3 regions of the Sphingomonas sp. SUN019 genome follow, and region 3 is predicted to be linked to each of the others. Evidence: predicted binding sites of a transcription regulator. Region 3 holds the regulator's gene; each other region holds the start of a gene.
What was found. The regulator LexA, encoded in region 3, represses DNA repair genes until DNA is damaged. The targets are predictions, from matches to a motif close to GTTCCNCNCTTGTTCT.
Positions count from the first base shown of each region.

Region 1: the regulator LexA is predicted to act here: its motif matches at 3,593-3,608, upstream of uvrA (excinuclease ABC subunit UvrA).
Region 2: the regulator LexA is predicted to act here: its motif matches at 2,561-2,576, upstream of M0208_RS07715 (ImuA family protein).

Region 1 covers NZ_CP096971.1:2,899,724-2,906,795, reverse strand. The annotation lists gene M0208_RS13990 (helix-turn-helix transcriptional regulator) at 1-440, opposite strand, end outside; gene M0208_RS13985 (hypothetical protein) at 589-1,080, opposite strand; gene M0208_RS13980 (very short patch repair endonuclease) at 1,166-1,594, opposite strand; gene M0208_RS13975 (GIY-YIG nuclease family protein) at 1,566-2,186, opposite strand; gene M0208_RS13970 (DNA cytosine methyltransferase) at 2,344-3,501, opposite strand; gene uvrA (excinuclease ABC subunit UvrA) at 3,619-6,519, shown strand; gene M0208_RS13960 (hypothetical protein) at 6,609-7,072, shown strand, end outside.
Region 2 covers NZ_CP096971.1:1,573,468-1,580,539, reverse strand. The annotation lists gene M0208_RS07720 (DNA polymerase Y family protein) at 1-1,859, opposite strand, end outside; gene M0208_RS07715 (ImuA family protein) at 1,774-2,529, opposite strand; gene M0208_RS07710 (hypothetical protein) at 2,845-3,165, shown strand; gene M0208_RS07705 (hypothetical protein) at 3,209-3,505, opposite strand; gene M0208_RS07700 (3-methyl-2-oxobutanoate dehydrogenase (2-methylpropanoyl-transferring) subunit alpha) at 3,764-5,047, shown strand; gene M0208_RS07695 (alpha-ketoacid dehydrogenase subunit beta) at 5,089-6,093, shown strand; gene M0208_RS07690 (dihydrolipoamide acetyltransferase family protein) at 6,100-7,072, shown strand, end outside.
Region 3 covers NZ_CP096971.1:3,570,120-3,577,191, forward strand. The annotation lists gene gltX (glutamate--tRNA ligase) at 1-114, opposite strand, end outside; partial or broken gene M0208_RS17230 (ComEC/Rec2 family competence protein) at 144-2,261, shown strand; gene lexA (transcriptional repressor LexA) at 2,272-2,928, opposite strand; gene M0208_RS17240 (molybdopterin molybdotransferase MoeA) at 2,984-4,165, opposite strand; gene M0208_RS17245 (aminopeptidase P family protein) at 4,391-5,728, shown strand; gene moaC (cyclic pyranopterin monophosphate synthase MoaC) at 5,732-6,202, opposite strand; gene trpC (indole-3-glycerol phosphate synthase TrpC) at 6,199-6,981, opposite strand; gene trpD (anthranilate phosphoribosyltransferase) at 6,978-7,072, opposite strand, start outside.

The DNA.
Region 1 (7,072 bases), 670 kb from region 3:
GCCGTGGTCGGCCCGGACCGCGCCGACCGCAACAGCGCGAAGCCCAGCAGATTGTGCTCGTCGCGCCGCAAATTTGTCTGGCAGCCGTGCGGGATATCCACATCACGCGTCAGATCGAGATAGGCGTCATTGACCAGCCCGCTCCGCGCCGCGGCGTAATGCGCCTCGTGCAGCACCGCGTGCGGGCCGGCCGCCACGCTGGCGGCGACGCGGTAGTTGATCAATGGCGATCCGTGATCGATCGCGTCGAACCGGCGCAGCGCGCCCGCATCGATCCCGCTGACGAAGTTGAACGCGACATCGTAATCCGGCCCGAACCCGATGATCTGCGCATGATCGGACCGGCACGCCGCCGCCACGTCGGACAGCACGCCCAGCCACCGATCGGGCTCGATCGCAGCCGCCAGCAACTTGTCCGCCAGGCCATGATGCCGCCTCACCGGAATCCCCCTTCCCGGTTGCCAACCCCACCGAACGTGCTGCGCGCGCCCGATAATTCCTTATTATTACATCGTTTCCTAACGTGATACGATCGATTTTACGTAATCATTATCCATAATGGGTAAGATCAGACCGGATCGGATCGAATCAACCGGGTCGTCTATTGGCGAACAGCCGCGTCAGCAGCGCGCCCGCCGCATCGCCGATCGCATCGGCGACCGCCTGCGGATCGATCGCTTGCGTCCCGCCGACGCCAGGCTGTGGCGGGACCGGGGGCACGGGCGGAACGGGCGGCGCCGGAGGAACGGGAGGTGTCGGCGGAACGGGAGGGGCCGGCGGAACAGCGCGCTCTTCGCCCGCGTGCGGCGACTGCCGCCGTTGCCGCCCCGCACTCGCCGCCGCCGCGGTCGCCGCCAGCGCCAGCCCGGACGCGATCATCTCGCGCCCCTGCGGCGAATTCGCCTTCGCGATCAACGCCTCGCCCATGCGGCGCAACTCGTCCGGCACCTCGAACCCCGGCGCGCCGCGTCCCGCCGACCCGCCTGCCGAAGCCTCCGCCGCCATCCGCGCGGCATAGGCCGCAGCAGCAGCCTCCGCCGCCTTGCGCGCCGCCTTCTTCGCGTCCTTCTTCTTGCCCATCGTCAGCCTCTATCGTGTGTATCGCAGATATAATACACCGCCCGGCGTTTCGCTAGGCCCGGTCGTTCGAAAAGCGTTGCCGCGATCATCGCAGCCAAAGCGCCAACCGCATCGATACGGCCGCAACATCGCGCAATTCGCATTCCCACACCGTCATGGCGGACCAGCCAAGGCGGTCCAGCGCGGCCGCTACATCCAGGTCGCGCGCGCGGTTGCGAGCGATCTTCGTGCGCCAATATTCAGGGTTGGTCTTCGGCGCACGACTTCCCCGCGCGCAATTATGGCCGTGCCAGAAGCATCCATGTACGAAGAGCGCCTTGCGCCGACCGATAAAGGCGATGTCCGGCGTGCCCGGCAGATCGGCCCGGTGCAGGCGATAACGATAGCCGAGGTCGGTCAGGATACGGCGAACCGCCCGTTCCGGCGACGTATCGCGCGACCTGACCCGCGCCATCGTCTCCGATCGGGTCAGGGGCTTTTCGGCTTCAGGTCGTTTCGCCGTGATCGCCTTCATCGTCCGGTTCGTCCGTCTCGCGTTCTTCGACCGCCGCTTCGCCCCCAAGCGCGGCGAAGCGCTTGTTGGCGAGCCACGCCAGTCTATCCGCCTGCGTCGCCAGCGCGCGACGCAGGCCGGCCTGAACGTCGCGACCGGCGATGATCTGCGAGAGCCGTGCGATCGTCTGCGCGCGTCGCGCGATCCGCAAATCCGGATGTTGCCGGATGCGCCGGACGTCCTCGCTTACGATATCGCCCCTGATGCTGGGCGGCGTCTCGCAGACCGGGACGTCTGGCGGATCCTTCTCATTGAGAATTTTGCCGAACTTGCTTTCGGCGACGAGCTTCAGGAAGATGGTGCGCTCCAACGCGTCGAGATGCTTCGCCGCTTCGACCGCGCCAGCAGTCTTGCCGCCCACCTCTTGATATTGCGGCAGCGGCCATACAGCGATCGATCGAACCTCGAACGGATCTAGCACCGCCATCGCCACCGCATCGGTGCGCTGGTTGGTCAGGTGCCGGGCGATCCGTTGTCCCAGGCTTTCGCGCGTTTGGCCCACGTAGATCGGTTCGCCGTCATAATCGAAGAATGCGTAGACGCCCCACTTCACCGCACCGACCGTTATCGACGCTCCCTTTCGAGTCTGCGGTGCGTCAGTGTGAAAGCTCGACAGCGATTGGGAAACGAACTGTTGCAGCCCGCGCCTCAGTTCAACCGTTTCGCTCGGCGGACTCTTGGTGGCGAGGTCGGCAACGGGGCCTTCATCGTTACGCCGCGACAATACGAACCTCACGCTGGTGCAACACCGGCTCCAATATCGTCTCCGCGATATGCCGCACCACGGGCACCGCCACGCCGTCCCCGGTCAGGTGATAGGCATCGTTGTATCGCAGCGGCAGCCGATATTCCTCGGGCAGCCCCATCAATCGCGCGGTCTCGCGCGCCGAGATCAGCCGGGTCCGGACCCGCCCATCCTCGACCGCGACAATCGTCTGCCGGCTCGATCCGCCGCCGGGCGTCCGCAGGCATCCTGCGAGGTCGAAACGCACTTCTGCGCGCTGCATCTTGCGACCCTGCTCGATCCGCGTGCGTTTGTAGACCGCGCCGACGCTTTTGCCGCCGTTCGCCGCGACCAGATCGATCTTGGCGCGATTGACCGGGGTCATCATCGCCAGAATCTTTGCGGTTTCCGCGTCGCTGCGCCACGCCACGTCGTGCGGTTCGTCTTCGATCAGATCGATCAGCCGCGCATTTCGCTTTGGCGGTTGGGGCGGCGCAAACCATAGCCACATCGACCGCAATTGTTCGGGCAAGGCGGCCTGCGCCGCGCGGAGGCGCGCGGGATGCCAGCGATCGAGCGCCCACGGACTCTGGATATGGCCCGGCACCGGCAGCGAATCGTCGATCGCGACGACGAACAGGCGCGGGCGCGATTGCGGCAGGAACAGTTGCGCATCGACCACCATCGCGCCGATCCAATATCCCGCCTTCGCGACCGTCGCGCACAGCGCCGCAAAGTCCGCGCCGTCGTTCGACGTCAGCAGCCCACACACGTTCTCCAGCACGATCGTCCGCGGTTTGCGACCCTCAGCGCGCAAACCCTCGATCAACCGCCAGAACGGCCAGAACGCACCCGACCGACCACCGCTCAGCCCAGCGCCCGCACCCGCCAACGACAAGTCCTGGCACGGAAACGAAGCCCAGACGAGATCGGCCCGCTCCGGCAATTGCGCCGTCGTCACCGCGCCGACGTCGCCGACGTGCAACGCCGCATCGCCCCAGTTTTCTGCGTAAGCCGCGCCCTTCTTCGGATCGAAATCGTTTGCGAACAAGCAGTCCCAGCCCGCGCCTAACCCGGCGCGCGCCATCCCGCCGCCGGCGAAAAACTCGTAAAAGACAGGTCGTTCGTCCATCATCGTCACCATGCCGATCCCCGCTCGCCACGCAACCCCGCTTGCCCGGTCGCGCGCCTGACCCCATCTGTCGGCATCGTGCCGTGCTCCCGCTTGCGGATCAAGAACAAATATGGAACACTCCTTCCCATGCTGACCCACATCTCCGTCCGCGGCGCGCGCGAGCATAATCTGAAGGACGTGAGCGTAGACATTCCGCGCGATACGCTGACCGTCATCACGGGGCTGTCGGGCAGCGGCAAATCGTCGCTCGCGTTCGACACCATCTATGCCGAGGGGCAACGCCGCTACGTCGAATCGCTCAGCGCCTATGCGCGGCAGTTTCTGGAGCTGATGCAGAAGCCCGACGTCGATCATATCGAGGGGCTCAGCCCCGCGATCTCGATCGAGCAAAAGACCACCAGCCGCAATCCGCGATCGACCGTCGCGACCGTCACCGAAATCTACGATTACATGCGGCTGCTGTGGGCGCGTGTCGGCATCCCCTATTCCCCCGCGACCGGCGAGCCGATCGCCGCGCAGACCGTCAGCCAGATGGTCGACCGCGTAATGGCGCTGCCCGAGGGCACGCGGTTGTTCCTGCTCGCGCCCGTCGTGCGTGGGCGGAAGGGCGAATATCGCAAGGAAATGGCCGAGTGGCAGAAGGCCGGCTTCACCCGCGTCCGCATCGACGGCGAAATCCACGAAATCGACGAAGCCCCCGCGCTCGACAAGAAATACAAGCATGACATCGAGGTCGTGGTCGACCGGCTCGTCGTGCGCGGCGACATCGGTACGCGGCTGGCGGAATCATTCGAGACTGCGCTGAAACTCGCCGAGGGGCTGGCGTATGTCGACCCCGCCGATCCGGTCGAACCGCATACGCCGAAATCGATGATCCTCGGCGATCACGCGCCGCCCGGCCGGATCGTGTTCAGCGAAAAATTCGCCTGCCCGGTCAGCGGCTTCACGATCAGCGAGATCGAGCCGCGGCTGTTCAGCTTCAACGCCCCGCAGGGCGCGTGCCCGGCGTGCGACGGCCTCGGCGAAAAACTGATCTTCGACGAAGACCTGGTCGTCCCCAACCACGCGCTCAGCATCAAGAAAGGCGCGGTCGCGCCGTGGGCGAAATCGAACCCGCCCAGCCCCTATTATATGCAGGTGCTCGGCAGCCTGGCGCGCGAATTCGATTTCAGCCTGGAAACGCCGTGGGAGGATCTGCCCGAGGAGGTCCAGCGCGTCATCCTGCACGGGACGAAGGGCAAGCCCGTCACGCTGACCTTCATCGACGGGCGCAAGAAATACGACGTGAAGAAGCCGTTCGAGGGCGTCGTCGGCAACCTCAACCGCCGCCTGCTCCAGACCGAGAGCGCGTGGATGCGCGAGGAACTGGCAAAATACCAAAGCTCGCAGCATTGCGAGACCTGCCACGGCGCGCGCCTGAAGCCCGAGGCGCTGGCGGTGAAGATCGCGATGCAGAACATCAGTTACGCCACCCATCTGTCGGTGGTCGACGCGCTGGCGTTCTTCACCGACCTCCCCAGCCACCTCGGCGATCAGCAGAAGGCGATAGCCGAACGCATCCTGAAAGAAATCGTCGAGCGCCTCGGCTTCCTCAACAACGTCGGGCTCGACTACCTCAACCTCGATCGCACCAGCGGCACGCTCAGCGGCGGCGAGAGCCAACGCATCCGCCTCGCGTCGCAGATCGGCAGCGGCCTGTCGGGCGTGCTCTACGTCCTCGACGAACCCAGCATCGGCCTCCACCAGCGCGACAACGATATGCTGCTGAAGACGCTCCGCCGCCTGCGCGACCTCGGCAACACCGTGCTGGTCGTCGAACATGACGAGGACGCGATCCGCACCGCCGATTACGTCATCGACATGGGGCCGGGCGCAGGCCTCCACGGCGGGAGCATCGTGGCGCAGGGCACGCTGAAACAGCTCCTGAAATCGAAGGGCAGCGTCACCGCGGACTATCTCAACGGCACGCGCTCGGTCCCGCTCCCCGACGAACGCCGGACCGGCAACGGGCGGAAGGTGACCGTCCACAACGCCACCGCCAACAACCTGACCGGCGTCACCGCCAGCATCCCGCTCGGCACCTTCACCTGCATCACCGGCGTGTCGGGATCGGGCAAGTCCAGCTTCACGATCGACACGCTCTACGCCGCCGCCGCACGCGCGCTGAACGGCGCGCGCATCCTGGCGGGCAAGCACGACAAGATCACCGGCCTCCAGCATCTCGACAAGGTCATCGACATCGACCAGTCGCCGATCGGCCGCACCCCGCGGTCGAACCCCGCGACCTACACCGGCGCCTTCACCCAGATCCGCGACTGGTTCGCCGGCCTCCCCGAAAGCGCCGCGCGCGGCTACAAGCCCGGCCGCTTCAGCTTCAACGTGAAGGGCGGCCGGTGCGAGGCGTGCACCGGCGATGGCCTGCTCAAGATCGAGATGCACTTCCTCCCCGACGTCTATGTGACGTGCGACGTCTGCCACGGCGCGCGCTACAACCGCGAAACGCTGCAGGTGAAGTTCAAGGGCCACAGCATCGCCGACGTGCTCGACATGACGGTCGAGGACGCGGCGGAATTCTTCAAGGCCGTCCCCCCGATCCGCGACAAGATGGCGATGCTGGTCGAGGTGGGGCTGGGCTACATCAAGGTCGGGCAACAGGCGACGACGCTGTCGGGCGGCGAGGCGCAACGCGTGAAGCTCGCCAAGGAACTCAGCCGCCGCGCCACCGGCAACACGCTCTACATCCTCGACGAACCGACCACCGGCCTGCATTTCGAGGACGTCCGCAAACTGCTCGAAGTCCTCCACGCGCTGGTCGAACAGGGCAACACCGTGGTGGTGATCGAACACAACCTCGACGTCATCAAGACCGCCGACTGGGTGCTCGACCTTGGACCAGAGGGCGGCGTGAAGGGCGGCGAGATCGTCGCCCAAGGCACCCCCGAGGACGTCGCCGCCGAACCCCGCAGCTTCACCGGCAAATACCTCGCGCCGCTGCTGGAGCGGGCCGAGCGGGCAGCGGCCGAGTAAATTCCTCCCCGGCACGGGGAGGGGGACCATTCGCTACTTCAGCGAATGGTGGAGGGGCCGCCGAAGGCGGTGGCGGGAGCGTGAAATCAATGCCCGGATACAGACCAGAATTCGAAGCCGCCCTCCGCCTCTTCGCCCGCCTCAGCGAGGCGATGAAGGCGCGCGGTCTGCCGCGGCCGATCCTCGTCGGCGGCGCGGCGGCGGAATATTATTCGGGCAGCGCAGTCAGCACCGGCGACTTCGATATGTGTTCCCCCGCGGAGCCCGAGCTTGAAGAGGAAATGGAGCGCCTCGGTTTCATCCGCCCGATCGGTCCCGGCCACACCACGCTCGGCTGGGTCCATCCCGAACTGAAGCTGGGTTTCGAGATCGTCGCCCGCGTGCCGATGGACGGCAACATCCCGCAGGACCGCATCCTCCTGATCGAAAATGTCGACCCCGGCGCGTCCTTCGCGATCATCTCGGTCGAGGATCTGATCGCCGACCGCATGGGCCAATATGCGTCGGGCACCGCAAAGGACCGGCTTGAGCAGGCGCGCATCCTGTTTCGGCT
Region 2 (7,072 bases), 2.0 Mb from region 3:
CTGCGCCACCATTCGCCGGTGATCCGTTCCGGGCCATCGGCGCGCACGACCTCATGACGCACGCCGCGCCAGGTGAAGCGGCGCGGGGGCTGATCGGGTAACTCCGCCATCACATGGTCGATCCGCTCGGGGCGGCGAAGCAGCCGGGCGGGGCGTGGCCAGCGCGGGTGCCAGGGGTGATCGGCGGGGCGATCGTCGAGGCGGCGGACGTCGTGCAGCCTGAGCACGAGGGCGTCGCGGTCGGGCGGGTCGAGCGGCGGAAGCGGCGCAACGCTGCGTTCGGGCACGTCGCTTTCGACCGGACGGTGCCGCCATAGCCGGGCGGGGCCGATGCGGTTGGCGAGCGTGTCGACCAGCGGGGCGAGATCGGGGGCGTGGTCCTTTGCCAGTTGCGCGCCGAAGGGTTCGGCCCCGAGCGGGTCGGCGCGGCGGACGTGGAGCGCCAGCGCGTCGATGCCGTAGCCGGGGTCGACCTCTTCGATGCGGCGCGCGATCAGGCGCAGGATGTGGGGCGCGTCGCGAGTCGGGCGGGCGAGGCCGATGCGGAGCGTCTGCGTGGTCGAATCGACGCGTTCGGCGACGAACAGGATCGTGCGGGCGCCTTGACCGGTTTTCGCGAGGGCGAGCGTCAGGTCGGTGACAAGACCGGCCAGCCAGTGGCCGATCGCGTCCGCCGTGGCAATCGGTTCGGCGAAGCGGCGCTCGACGTGGATCGCGGTCGGCGGGACGACGGGATCGAGCGGTTCGGCCGCGGCGCCGGTCGCCTGATCGAGCCGCTGTACGATCGCGCGGCCGAAGCGCTGGACGAGCGGGGCGCGGGGAATGGCCAGCAGCTCGCCGATCGTGTCGACGCCGAGCCGGGCGAGCAGGTTGGTAGCGGTGGGGTCAAGGCGGAGCGCGGCGACGGGGAGCGGAGCGAGGTGGGGGAGGTGTTCTCGCGCGCCAATCAAACAAACGCCGTCATTCCTGCGCAAGCGGGAACCCATGGCGGAGTGGCTGTTAGGAAGCACGTCGGTGGTATTGTCGGCGGCCGCGGGCCGTGGGTTCCCGCTTGCGCGGGAATGACGTTGGGCAGGGAAACGCGCGAACGCCCAGGCCGCGCCGGTGGTGTCGGCCACCGCGATCCGGGCGCGGACGCCTGCCCGCGCCAATAACCGCACGATCCGGCGCGCCATCTTTTCCTCGCCGCCGTGGAGGTGCGCGACCCCGGTCAGGTCGAGTAACAGGCCGTCGTCGTCGGAGATCGCGACCACCGGGCACCAGCGGCGGGCCAGCGTGGTGGCCAGGCGTTCAAGGTCGGCGCGGTCGCCCTCAGGGTCGGCATCGTGCACGATCAGGCCCGGGACCGACGCGCGCGCCTGGGTCAGCGCCATGCCGGGGATCAGGCCCAGCGCACGCGCGGCGGGGCTGGCGGCGGCGATCTCAATGCGGCTGCCGATCTTTTGCGCGGTAACGAGCGCGGCGGGGTTGGCGGCCACCGGTGATCTGGGCGTTGCCGGGGCGGCATGTGTAGCGGGCGAGACCCAGCCGCTCGCCTTGTTGCCGTCGTCGCCGGGCAGGCGCTTGAACGGTATGCCGGCGGCCTCGCTGCGCCGCCCGAGTTCGCGCATCGGGGGGCGTTGGTGTGCGGGGAGCGATTCGATCTGGCGCGCCACCTCCGCCCGCGCCCATTTGGCGCCGGGACGCCAGCCGGTGTTGCGCGGGGCATCGCACTGCGCTGCGCGTTCGGCGGCCGCGCTGGCTTCGAGCGCGGCGAGGTCCACGGGCGGCCGGTCAGGCGGCGGCGCGTGGCGTCGCCCGGCCCGCAGCACGCGATCGATCGACCAGTGCGGCAGGTAGAGCGAGGCGACCCGTTTCATCGGCAGCCTCCAGCGTGAGTTCGAAGGGATCGCCGCCGCGCTGGCGGACGAGGTTCAAGGCCCAGCGCGCGCGGCCGATGCCCTCGACGGGGAGCGGCGACGACGGGGCCGACGCGACGCGCCAGCGGGTGATCGCGGCCGACGGCACGCCGAACGGGTCGGCGCCTTCACGCGCATGGCGTTTCATCAGCAAAGCGATCGTGCGGCCGCCCTCCGCGGCGAGCTGCAGGCGGCGGGTGGAGGCGGTCGCGGCGCGCTTCGCCTCGCCGATTACCGCGCCGAGGCCACGGTGGCGCAGGCCTTCTTCCATCAACGCCAGCAGCTCGGCATCGTCGGCCGCCTCGGCATAGATCACGCGTTCGGGCGACAGGCCCGATTGATAGAGGCCGGGCGCGAACAGGTCGCGGCGGCGCACGACCCACAATACTGGTCCCCAGGCGCGCGCCGCGATCCCGGCCATGAACAACGTAGCCGACGCATCGTCGCCGGGATCGGGGGTGGCGGCGGCGATCTCGTGCAGCGCATCGAGCCTGAGGCCGCCGCTGGCGAGCCGCTGGTCGAGCGCGGAAACCCCGAACGGCAGCGTCTCGCGACGCTTGTGTCCGTCGCCCTCGATGGCGCGCAGCGTCTCGCGAAGTTCCTGTATGACGCCGGGGTGGGACACTGACACGGGTGGGCACGACTCGGGCTGGGGGACGATTGTTCCTACTTTGTTCCTATCGTGGCGGGAGTCAATCGCTATCCCAATGTTGAGAATGTTGAGACGATGGCGGGTTGTCGGGCCGGTCGCGCCGCGCAGCCGGATGCGGCCAAAGTTCACACAAGTTCACACGAAACGCGCCTTCCGGATGATGCTGACCGGCGATGTGAAAGAGCGTGATGTCTAGGCGTCTCGGGGGAGATAACATGGGTGCCGGTCTGTAGGAAAGCGCGCGTCTGATAACGCCTACTTGCGGACATTCGTTGGCTGGACAATGTTCCCGCCATGAGCCTGATCACACCCGGTCGCATACATGGCGTCATCGCTGCGCTTGCACTTCTCGCTTTCTTCGTGGTTCCGCCACAAATTGAGCTACACGGCACTGCTTGTAGTGTTTTGTCGTTTGCGCAAACCGGTTGCGAAGTTGGTGTGCGGGGCGTGTTTCGTGGAGCAATTCTATACTGCCTTATCGCGGGGTATCTAACCAGTCGCATCTTAGGTCGCGAGCCCGTTGTGGTAGCGAGAATTGCGCCCGTCATCGCTTGCGCCGCCGTCATTCTCTTCGCACTGCCGCTTTGGATCGGGCTGCGTGCTGCTTTCTGGTGATCGCCGGAATGTCCGCCTCCCACCAATAACCGGCATCCCCGCGCTACGCTCCTGCCGAGCGCCAGGCGTCGTCGCTCCAGGCGCGGATCGATGCGGCTTCGGCGGTGATCGCGGCCATTCCAATGTGGCGGTAGTGGCTGTTCCAGATCAGGGCGTCGACCAGCAGGAAACCGATGGCGGCGATCAGGAGCCAGGTGATGAGGCCAGGTCCTTCGCGCTGTTCGGGGGCCTTGATCGACTCCGCGGCGAGGCGGCGGTCAGTTCCGCTGCGGCGGTCGGGGCCGCGATATTGTGCGCGGTTGTCGGCGATACGGCGATCGGTGGCTTGTCTGGGCGTCATGGTCAGTGACTTTCGAAAGCTTTGTGGGCTTACGGTAGCAGGGTGGGGTTAATGCCGGGTGTGTGGTGGGGAGTTCATCACGTCGGGCCGGACACGGGAGTAAATCCCGTGTCGTCGGTCGCGGCTTTGGCCGCGCCGGCCGGGCCGGGTTCTGCGCGGCGCTTGCCGCGCTGAACCCGGCCCTAGTCATATCACTTGAAACTTTCTAACAGGCTCCCTCGCGTTTACCGGACCCCTTCGAGTCCATCTGGAGAGAGCATGGCCGCGGACACCCGCACCAATCTGCAACCGCTGTCGCTGCACGTGCCGGAGCCGAAGTTCCGCCCCGGCGATGCGGTCGATTTCGCGGCGGTCGACGTGCCGCCTGCCGGGTCCGCGCGGCGGCCCGATACTGCGGATGCGGCGAGCGGGTTCACCGATCTGGCCTATACGCTCGTCCGCGTGCTGGATGACGACGGGCGGGCGGTGGGGCCGTGGGATCCCAAGCTCAGCCCCGATCGGCTGCGTGCGATGTTGCGGCACATGGCGCTGGTGCGCGCGTTCGACGAACGAATGTTCCGCGCGCAGCGGCAGGGCAAGACCAGCTTCTACATGAAATGCACCGGCGAGGAGGCGGTGGCGGTGGCGGCGGCCTATGCGCTGGACCGCGACGACATGTGCTTCCCGTCCTATCGGCAGCAGGGCCTGCTGATCGCGCGCGACTGGTCGATGGTCGACATGATGAACCAGATCTATTCGAACAAGGGCGACCGGCTGCAGGGCAAGCAATTGCCGATCATGTATTCGGTGAAGGAGGCCGGGTTCTTCTCGATCTCGGGCAATCTGGCGACGCAATATCCGCAGGCGGTGGGCTGGGCGATGGCCAGCGCGGCGAAAGGCGATACGCGGATTTCGGCGGTGTGGTGCGGGGAGGGTTCCACCGCGGAGGGGGATTTCCATTCCGCTTGCACGTTTGCATCTGTCTATCGTGCGCCGGTGATCATGAACGTGGTCAACAACCAGTGGGCGATCAGCAGCTTTTCGGGCTTTGCGGGGGCGGAGGCGACGACCTTTGCGGCGCGGGCGGTGGGCTATGGCATCGCCGGCCTCAGGGTCGACGGGAACGATGCGCTGGCGGTCTATGCCGCGACCTTGTGGGCGGCCGAGCGCGCGCGGACCAATGCCGGGCCGACGTTGATTGAGCATTTCACGTACCGCGCGGAGGGGCATTCGACCTCGGACGATCCGGGGCAGTATCGCTCGGCGGGGGAGCCGAATGCGTGGCCGCTGGGCGATCCGATCCGGCGGTTGAAGGATCATTTGATTGCTCTCCGCGAATGGGACGAGGAGCGGCACGTCGCGCAGGACAAGGAGCTCGCCGAGGCGGTGAAGGCGGCGCAGAAGGAGGCCGAGAAGAACGGCATCCTGGGGCACGGGCTGCACCAGCCGCTGGATACGCTGTTCGACGGCGTGTTCGAGGAGATGCCGTGGCATCTTCGCGAGCAGCAGGCGCAAATGCTGGCCGAAGAGACCGCGAGCGGTCGGCCGTGGGACCGGAAGTGAGCGTGATGGCCGAAGCGGGCGAGGCGGGCGAAACCACCCGCATGAACATGATCCAGGCGATCAATTCCGCGATGGACGTCGTCATGGCGCGCGATCCGGACGTGATCGTGATGGGCGAGGACGTCGGCTATTTCGGCGGCGTGTTCCGCGCGACCGCCGGGCTGCAGGCGAAATACGGCAAGCGGCGCGTGTTCGACACGCCGATCACCGAATGCGGCATCATCGGCGTCGCGGTCGGGATGGGGGCGTATGGCCTCAGGCCGGTGCCCGAAATCCAGTTTGCCGACTACATCTACCCGGCGCTCGACCAGCTTGTGTCGGAGGCGGCGCGGTTGCGGTATCGGTCCGCGGGGGAGTTCACGTCGCCGATCACGGTGCGTTCGCCGTTCGGGGGCGGCATCTTCGGCGGGCAGACGCACAGCCAGTCGCCCGAGGGCATCTTCACGCATATCTCGGGCGTGAAGACCGTCATTCCCGCGACGCCGTATGACGCGAAGGGGCTGCTGATCGCGGCGATCGAGGATAACGATCCGACGATCTTCTTCGAACCCAAGCGCATCTACAACGGGCCGTTCGATGGGTATTGGGACAAGCCGACGCAGAACTGGTCGCAGCACCCGGCCGGTGAGGTGCCGACCGGTTACTACAAGATCGAACTGGGCAAGGCGAAGGTGGTTCGCGCGGGCGAAGCGCTAACGATCCTGGCGTACGGGACGATGGTGCATGTCTGCCTGGCGGTGATCGCCGAGGCGGGCGTGGATGCCGAGGTCATCGACCTGCGCACGTTGGTGCCGCTCGACATCGAGACGATCGAGGCGTCGGTGAAGAAGACCGGGCGCTGCATGATCGTGCACGAGGCGACGCGGACGTCGGGCTTCGGATCGGAGCTGTCGGCGATCGTGCAAGAGCGGTGCTTCTATCACCTGGAGGCGCCGATCGAGCGCGTGACGGGCTTCGACACGCCGTATCCGCACAGCCTGGAATGGGCGTATTTTCCGGGGCCGGTGCGGATCGGCGAGGCGCTGAAAAAGATTCTGAAGGACTGATTGTCGATGGCGCGTTTCACTTTCAAGCTGCCGGATATCGGCGAGGGCATTTCCGAGGCCGAGATCGTCGCGTGGCACGTGGCGGTCGGCGACCGGGTCGAGGAAGATCAGCAGATCGCCGACATGATGACCGACAAGGCGACGGTCGAAATGGAATCACCGGTGTCGGGGACGGTCGTCGAGCTGGCGGGCGAGGTCGGCGATCAGGTGTCGATCGGCGCGGCGCTGGTGGTGATCGAAACCGATGCGGCGGACGTGTCGGCAGAGGAGGCGCCTGCGCTGGGGGCGGTTTCGGGCGGGGTGAAGGCTGCACCCGCAAGCGCTGCGCAGGCCGAGACGGCGGAGCAATATGAGGCGGAGAATCCGGGGGTTGAGGATGCTCAAGTCCTCCCCGGAACGGGGAGGGGGACCGCCGACGAAGTCGGTGGTGGAGGGGCAGCCACAGGCGATGGCCCCGTTGGGCTGCCCCTCCACCGTCCTGCGGCCGGTCCCCCTCCCCGTGCCGGGGAGGATTTTAAGGCACTCGCCTCGCCCGCCGTGCGCGCTCGCGCGGCGGACCTTGGCGTCGACTTGTCGCAAGTAAAGTCCGACTCCGACCGCATCCGGCACGCCGATCTTGACGCATTCCTGCGTTATGGTTCGGGGCAGGGCTACCACGCGCCCCACGCCAGCCGCGCGCGCGACGACGAGCAGGTCAAGGTCATCGGGATGCGGCGGCGCATTGCGGAGAACATGGCGGCGTCGAAGCGCAATATCCCGCATTTCACCTATGTCGACGAAATCGACGTGACCGCGCTGGAGGCGATGCGCGCCGACCTGAACGCGAATCGCGGGGGGCGGCCGAAGCTGACGATGCTGCCGCTGCTGATCGTCGCGATCTGCCGCACGTTGCCCGAATTCCCGATGCTCAATGCGCGGTATGACGACGAGGCGGGCGTGGTGACGCGGTCGGGCCGCGTCCATCTCGGCATGGCGACGC
Region 3 (7,072 bases):
GAACAACGCGGTGCGCGCGCCGCCGAGATGCAGGAATCCCGTAGGCGATGGCGCGAAGCGCGTGACGACGTTTCGGTCGCGCGGCGGTGCCGCGGTATCGATGGTTGCGCTCAAGCGCGCTTGCTCCCAGGCTGTGAAACGAGATGGCGACCAAGGCCGCGAATGCCCCTAGCACGCGCTTCCGGCCGCTTCAAACCGCGGTCGGCGGGGCGCGTGACGCGGTCGAGCGTTGGCTTGAGGCGGAGCGCGATCAGCTGTTCCTTTGGCTGCCGGTGGCGATCGGCGCGGGCGTGGCGGCGTGGTTCGTGCTGCCCGATCCGGCGCTGTGGACCGCGGCAGTTCTGGCGGCGCTGGCCGTCGCCGCGATTGCTGTGGCTCTTGGCAGGAGTGGCCGAGCGGGCCGCAGCGTGGCGATCGGCGCGCTGGCGGTCGCGCTCGGGCTGTCGCTGGTGTGGTGGCGGGCCGAACGCGTGCGCGCGCCGGTCCTGGAGCGACCGACGATCGTCCAGTTCGAGGCGCGAGTGGAGCAGCTCGACGCGCTTCCGGCGCGCGATCTGGTGCGGCTGCGGCTCGCGCCGACGCGGTGGATCGACCGGACGCCCGATCCCGCGCCGACGCGGCTGCGGGTCAACGTTGCGACCGCCGATGCGCCGGCGGGGCTGACCGAAGGCGCAGTCGTCCGGCTGCGATCGCGGCTGATGCCGCCGCCATCGGCGGCGGTGCCGGGCGCTTATGACTTTGCGCGCGTGGCGTGGTTCGCCGGGATCGGCGCGACCGGGCGGGGGTTCGCGCCAGTCGAGATCGTTAGCGGCGGCGCGGGCGAGGAAGGGCTGCGCGCGCGGCTGTCGCGGCATATTCACGTTCGCCTTGAGGGGAGCGCGGGTGGTATAGCGGCGGCGCTGGCGACCGGCGATACCGGTGCGATCAGCGATGACGATGCGGAGGCGATGCGGCGGTCGGGGCTGGCGCATCTGCTGTCGGTGAGCGGGTTGCACATCACCGCGGCGGTCGGTTTGACGATGCTGCTCGCGTCGCGGCTGCTGGCGCTCAGCCCGTGGCTGGCGCTGACGGGCCGTGTGCCGTTGATCGCGGCGGGCGTCGCGGCGGTGGTGGCGGTCGGCTATACCTTGCTGACGGGCAGCCAGGTGCCGACGATCCGGTCGTGCGTCGCGGCCTTGCTGGTGCTTACCGCGATGGCGATCGGGCGCGAGGCGGTGACGCTGCGGCTCGTCGCGGCGGGGGCGGTGATTGTGCTGCTATTGTGGCCGGAATCGCTGGCAGGACCAAGTTTCCAGCTGTCGTTCGCCGCGGTGACCGCGATCGTAGCGCTGCACGAACATCCGCGCGTGCGAGAATGGTTCATGGCGCGGGATGACGGGTGGGTGCGCTGGGCGGTGCGTGGACTTGCGTCGTTGCTGATGACCGGATTGGCGGTCGAACTCGCGCTAATGCCGATCGCGGTGTTTCATTTCCACAAGGCGGGCATTTACGGCGCGGTCGCCAATATCGTCGCGATCCCGCTGACGACGTTCGTGGTGATGCCGCTGGAGGCGGGGGCGTTGCTGCTTGATACGGTCGGGCTGGGCGCGCCACTGTGGTGGCTGACCGGTCAAGCGCTGGCGCTGTTGCTGTGGATCGCCCACACCGTCGCCGCGGCGCCGGGGTCGGTCGCGGCGTTGCCTGCCATGCCCGGCGAAGCCTACGGATTGATGGTCGCTGGCGGGCTGTGGCTCGCATTGTGGCGGACGAAATGGCGGCGGCTCGGGCTGGGGCCGTTGGCGGCCGGGGCGGTGTGGGCAATGATGACGCCTGCGCCCGATCTGCTGGTGACCGGGGACGGGCGGCACGTCGCGTTGCGGACGGGCAGCGGTGCGGTGGCGATGCTGCGGGATCGGGCGGGGGACTATACGAAGGCGATGCTGGCCGAGAACGGCGGGGCCGATGGCGAGCCGTTGTTGCTGGCGGAACAACGCGAGGCGCGCTGCAGCCGTGACCTGTGCATCGCGACGCGCGAGGCGGGCGGGCGGCGGTGGCGGATCGTGGCGACGCGCAGCGCTTATCTGGTGCCGGTCGCCGAACTGGTCGCGGCGTGCCGCGCGGCGGATATCGTGATCAGCGAACGCCGCCTGCCGCGCACCTGCACGCCGCGCTGGCTGAAGCTCGACCGGCCGACGCTGGCGCAGACCGGCGGGATCGCGGTCACGCTGGCGAACGGCCGCATCACCACCGTCCACCGCGCAGGCGACCAGCATCCGTGGACGCTGGCCGCAATCAATCGTAGCGGCGCAGCAGCCCCGACAGCTTACCCTGCACGCGGACGTGCGAGGGGGGATAACGCTGCGGATCGTAGGCGCGGTTGGCGGGATCGAGCCGGATCATCGCGCCTTCGCGACGGAAATATTTGAGCGTCGCTTCGTGATCCTCGATCAGCGCCACGACGATCTCGCCGTCACGGGCGACGTCCTGCCGTCGGATCAGCGCGTAGTCGCCATCGAGGATGCCCGCCTCGACCATCGAATCGCCCGACACTTCCAGTGCGAAATGTTCGCCGGCGCCGAGCAGGGCGGCGGGAACGGGCAGCATGGTCGATCCCTCGAACGCCTCGATCGGGACGCCCGCGGCGATCCGGCCGTGCAGCGGAATTTCGATGATGTCGTTGGCGGGTTCGGGCGCGGCGCGGCGCGGCGGCGGGGCCGCCCGCTTCGGCTCGGCGCGCTCGGGCATCTTCAGCACTTCGAGCGCCCGCGCGCGGTTCGGCAGGCGGCGGAGGAAGCCACGTTCTTCCAGCGCGCTGATCAGACGGTGGACGCCGGACTTGGACTTCAGGTCCAGCGCGTCCTTCATTTCCTCGAACGAAGGTGACACGCCACTGTCGGCGAGCCGATCGTTGATGAAACAGATCAGCTCATGCTGCTTCTTGGTAAGCATCGCGGGTTCCTCCGGCGAACAGACGCGGAACCAATATGGAACACTTTGCTTGCCGTCAAGCGATCATGAGGATTTCCGCCGATTCGCCAGCCGCCGCTGGTGGCGCGTGCGGTTCGCGGATCACCAGGCAGTCGGAGCGCGCCAGCGTGAGCAGCATCGAGCTGTCCTGAATGCCCGAAACGCTGACCCGGCCATCGGTCAACGCGGCGCGCATATAATCGGTGCGCGGGCCGTTCGCGGGCAGGTCTTCGCCGAGGATCGCGCGGGTCGTGCGCGGCAGCGGGTTGTGTGCGCCCGCCAGCGCGGCGACGACGGGTTTGACGAACAGGATCGCGGTGACGAACGCCGACACCGGGTTACCGGGAAGCCCGAGCACCAGCATCTGACCGCGCCGTCCGGCCATCATCGGCTTGCCCGGGCGCAGCGCGATGCGCCAGAAATCGATCTGCGCGCCCGCCGCTTCCAGCGCGGGGCGGACCAGATCATGGTCGCCGACCGACGCGCCGCCTGTGGTGACGAGCAGGTCAGCCTGAACGTCGCGAAACGCCTCGGTCAGGGCGTCGAGCCGATCGGGCAGGATACCGAGGTCGACGATCTCGACCGGCGAATCTGCGAGCAACGATCGCAACAGCAGCCGGTTGGATTCGGGGAGCGCGGTGTCGGACGCGGGGGTGCCGGGTTCGACGAGTTCGTCTCCGGTTGCCGCGATCGCCACGCGGACGGGGCGGCGGACCGTGACGGCGCCGACGCCACCAGTCGCCGCCACCGCCAACCGGGCGGCGGTCAGTCGCGCACCCGCTTCGATCAGCACGTCGCCTGCGGAAAAGTCGAGTCCGCGCCGACGCGTGTTGCGGCCGAGCGCGAGCGGTCCTTCGCCGTCCAGCGTCAGACGATCGCCATCGCGCCCGGCTTCCTCTTGCACCATCACCGTATCCGCGCCCTTCGGCATCGCCGCGCCGGTGAAGATGCGTGCGGCCTCACCGGCTCCGATCGTGCCGTCGAACGGCCGCCCCGCCGCGCTTTCCCCGATGACTCGCCACGGTCCGGGCAGATCGGCGAAGCGGATGGCGTAACCGTCCATCGCCGACAGGTCCGCGGCGGGCTGCGTCCGCGCGGCGATCACCGGTTCGGCCGCCCATCGCCCGAGCGCCGCACCGATCGGGAGGGTTTCGGCCGCGACCGGCGCGACCGAGGCGAGCAGGCGCACCTGCGCCTCCGCGACGGGAAGCAGGCTCACGAGTGTCCGGCGCGACAAACCACGCGCGAATGTTGAGAATGTTGAGACGATAGCGCGTTTTTCACGATCGTCGGCAAGGATCGCGGCAGGCGGCGGCGGGCGGGAAGGGGGCGATCGCGCGGCATCGCCTTTAGCCTTGCCAGAACATTTCCAACATTCACAGGCGGTCGGCGTTTGTCACCATGCTCCGGGCGGCTAGTAAGGCTTGGGGAAAAGGGGACGACCATGCGGATTCCGATGTCGATCGCGCTGGCGGGCGCATTGTTGCTGGGCGGGGCTGCGCCGCCGAGCCAGCCCGAGCGGTTCGACATCGCTGTTCCGCCCGTCCTGCCGCTGCGCGAGCGTGCAAAGGTTCAGGACGCATGGTTGGCCGAGCGGCTCGACACCGTCGTACCGCGGCTGATGCGTGGGGCGGGCGTCGACATGTGGGTGCTGGTGGCGCGCGAATATGTCGAGGATCCGGTCGTGGCGACGATGCTGGACGCGGAGAGTTTTTCCGCGCGGCGTCGCACGATCCTGATGTTCTTCGATCCCGGCGGGGGCAGGCCGGTCGAGCGGATGACGGTCAGCCGCTACGGTCTTGGCACGCTGTTCAAAGCTGCGTGGAAGCCTGAGGCGGAACCCGATCAGTGGAAACGCTTCGCCGCGCTAGTGGCGGAGCGCAAGCCGAAGAAGATCGCGCTAAATATCTCCGCGCAGACCGCGCTGGCCGATGGGCTGACGCACGGCGAATATGAGGAACTGCGCGGGGCGCTGCCGCCCGAATACGCCGCGCGGATTGCACCGGCGGGAGCGCTGGCGATCGGCTGGCTCGAAACGCGCATTCCGGCGGAGATGGCGCGCTATCCGGCAATCGTGCGGAACGCGCACGCGATCATCGCCGAGGGGTTGTCGGACAAGGTCGTCGTGCCGGGGAAGACGACGGCGGACGACGTGGTGTGGTGGTTCCGCGAGCGGATCGCCGGGCTGAAGCTGGCGACGTGGTTCCAGCCGTCGCTGCATATCTTTAGGCAGGGATCGAAGGAGGAACTGACCGGCGATGCGGTGATCCTGCCCGGCGATATGCTGTGGACCGATTTCGGGATCACGTACTTGGGCCTCAACACCGATACGCAGCATCTGGCCTATGTCCTGAAGCCGGGCGAGCGCGATGCGCCCGCGGGGCTGCGCGCCGGGATGGCGGCGGCCAATGCGGTGCAGGACCACCTGACCGCTGCGTTCCGGACCGGGCGGACGGGCAATCAGATGCTGGCCGATGCGCGCAAGGCGGCGCGGGCGGGCGGGCTGGAGCCGACGATCTATTCGCATCCGATCGGCTATCACGGCCACGCCGCGGGCAGCGCGATCGGTTTCTGGGACAATCAGCAGGCATCGCCGGCGGGGGAGCATCCGTTACGCGCCGACACCGCCTGGTCGATCGAACTGTCGGCGGCGCGCGCTGTGCCGGAATGGGGCGGGCAGAAGGTGCAGTTCCGGCTGGAGGAGGATGCGTATTTCGATGGACGGTCGGTGCGGTATCTCGACGGGCGGCAGACGCGGTTTCATCTGATCGGGGATCGGTGACCATCAGGCAGCAGACCAGTCTCCGGATTTGCCGCCGCGCTTTTTCAGCAAGTGAACATCGTTTACTATCATAGTCTTGTCGATCGCCTTTGCCATGTCGTATACGGTCAGCAGCGCGACCGACACCGCGGTTAGCGCCTCCATTTCCACACCGGTCTGGCCCGTCGTGGCGACGGTCGCCGTGGCGATTACGCCCCCGTCATCAACGCTCAGGTCCACCGTCGCCCTGGTGATCGGCAGCGGGTGGCAGAGCGGAATGAGGTCGCTGGTGCGTTTTGCCGCCATGATCCCGGCGACGCGCGCAACCGCGAGCACATCGCCTTTGGAGACCGCGCCATCGGCGATCGCGCGGGCGGCTTCGGGCGACATGGTAATGCGGCCGGTGGCGATCGCCTCGCGCTTCGTCGCGGCCTTATCGCCGACGTCGACCATCCGGGCCGCGCCTGCTTCATCGATATGCGTCAGGCGGGTCATCCGACGAGCGCGCGGGTGGTGGATTCGACGTCGGGCTGGCGCATCAACGCTTCGCCGATCAGGAAGCAGTGGATATTGTGTTCGGCCATCGCGTCTAGGTCGGCGCGGGTGGTGAGGCCGCTTTCGGCGACGAAGGTGCAGTCCGCAGGCGCGTTGCCGATCAGTTCATAGGTGCGTGCAAAATCGACCGAGAAGTCCCTGAGATCGCGGTTGTTCACACCGATCAGGCGGGATTTGAGTTTCAGCGCGCGGTCGAGTTCTCGCGCGTCGTGGACCTCGACCAGCACGTCCATGCCGCGTTCGGTCGCGGCTGCCTCGATCTCGGCCAGCGTTACATCGTCGATGGCGGCCATGATGAGCAGGATCGCGTCCGCGCCGATCGCGCGCGACTCTGCGGCCTGCCACGGATCGACCATGAAGTCCTTCCGGAGCACCGGCAGGTCGCACGCGGCACGCGCGGCGATCAGATAGGTGTCGGACCCCTGGAAATACTTTTCGTCGGTCAGCACTGACAGGCACGCCGCACCGCCTGCCTGATAAGCGCGCGCGTGTGCGGGGGGATCGAAATCGGCGCGGATCAGGTCCTTCGACGGGCTGGCCTTCTTGATCTCGGCGACGAGCGCGTGGCCGTGTGCGGCCTTCGCGTCGAGCGCGGCGCGGAAGCCGCGCGGTGCGGTCTGTGAGGCCGCGCGGGCGTCGAGTTCGGCCACCGACGACGCCGACTTACGCGTGGCGACTTCCTCGCGCTTGGTCGCAAGAATCCGGTCGAGGATGTTCATTTGTAAGCGATCCAGCGATCGAGCAGGTTAGCCGCGGCGCGGCTGTCGATCGATTCTCTCGCTCGTTCCGCGCCGGACATCAGATCGCCGT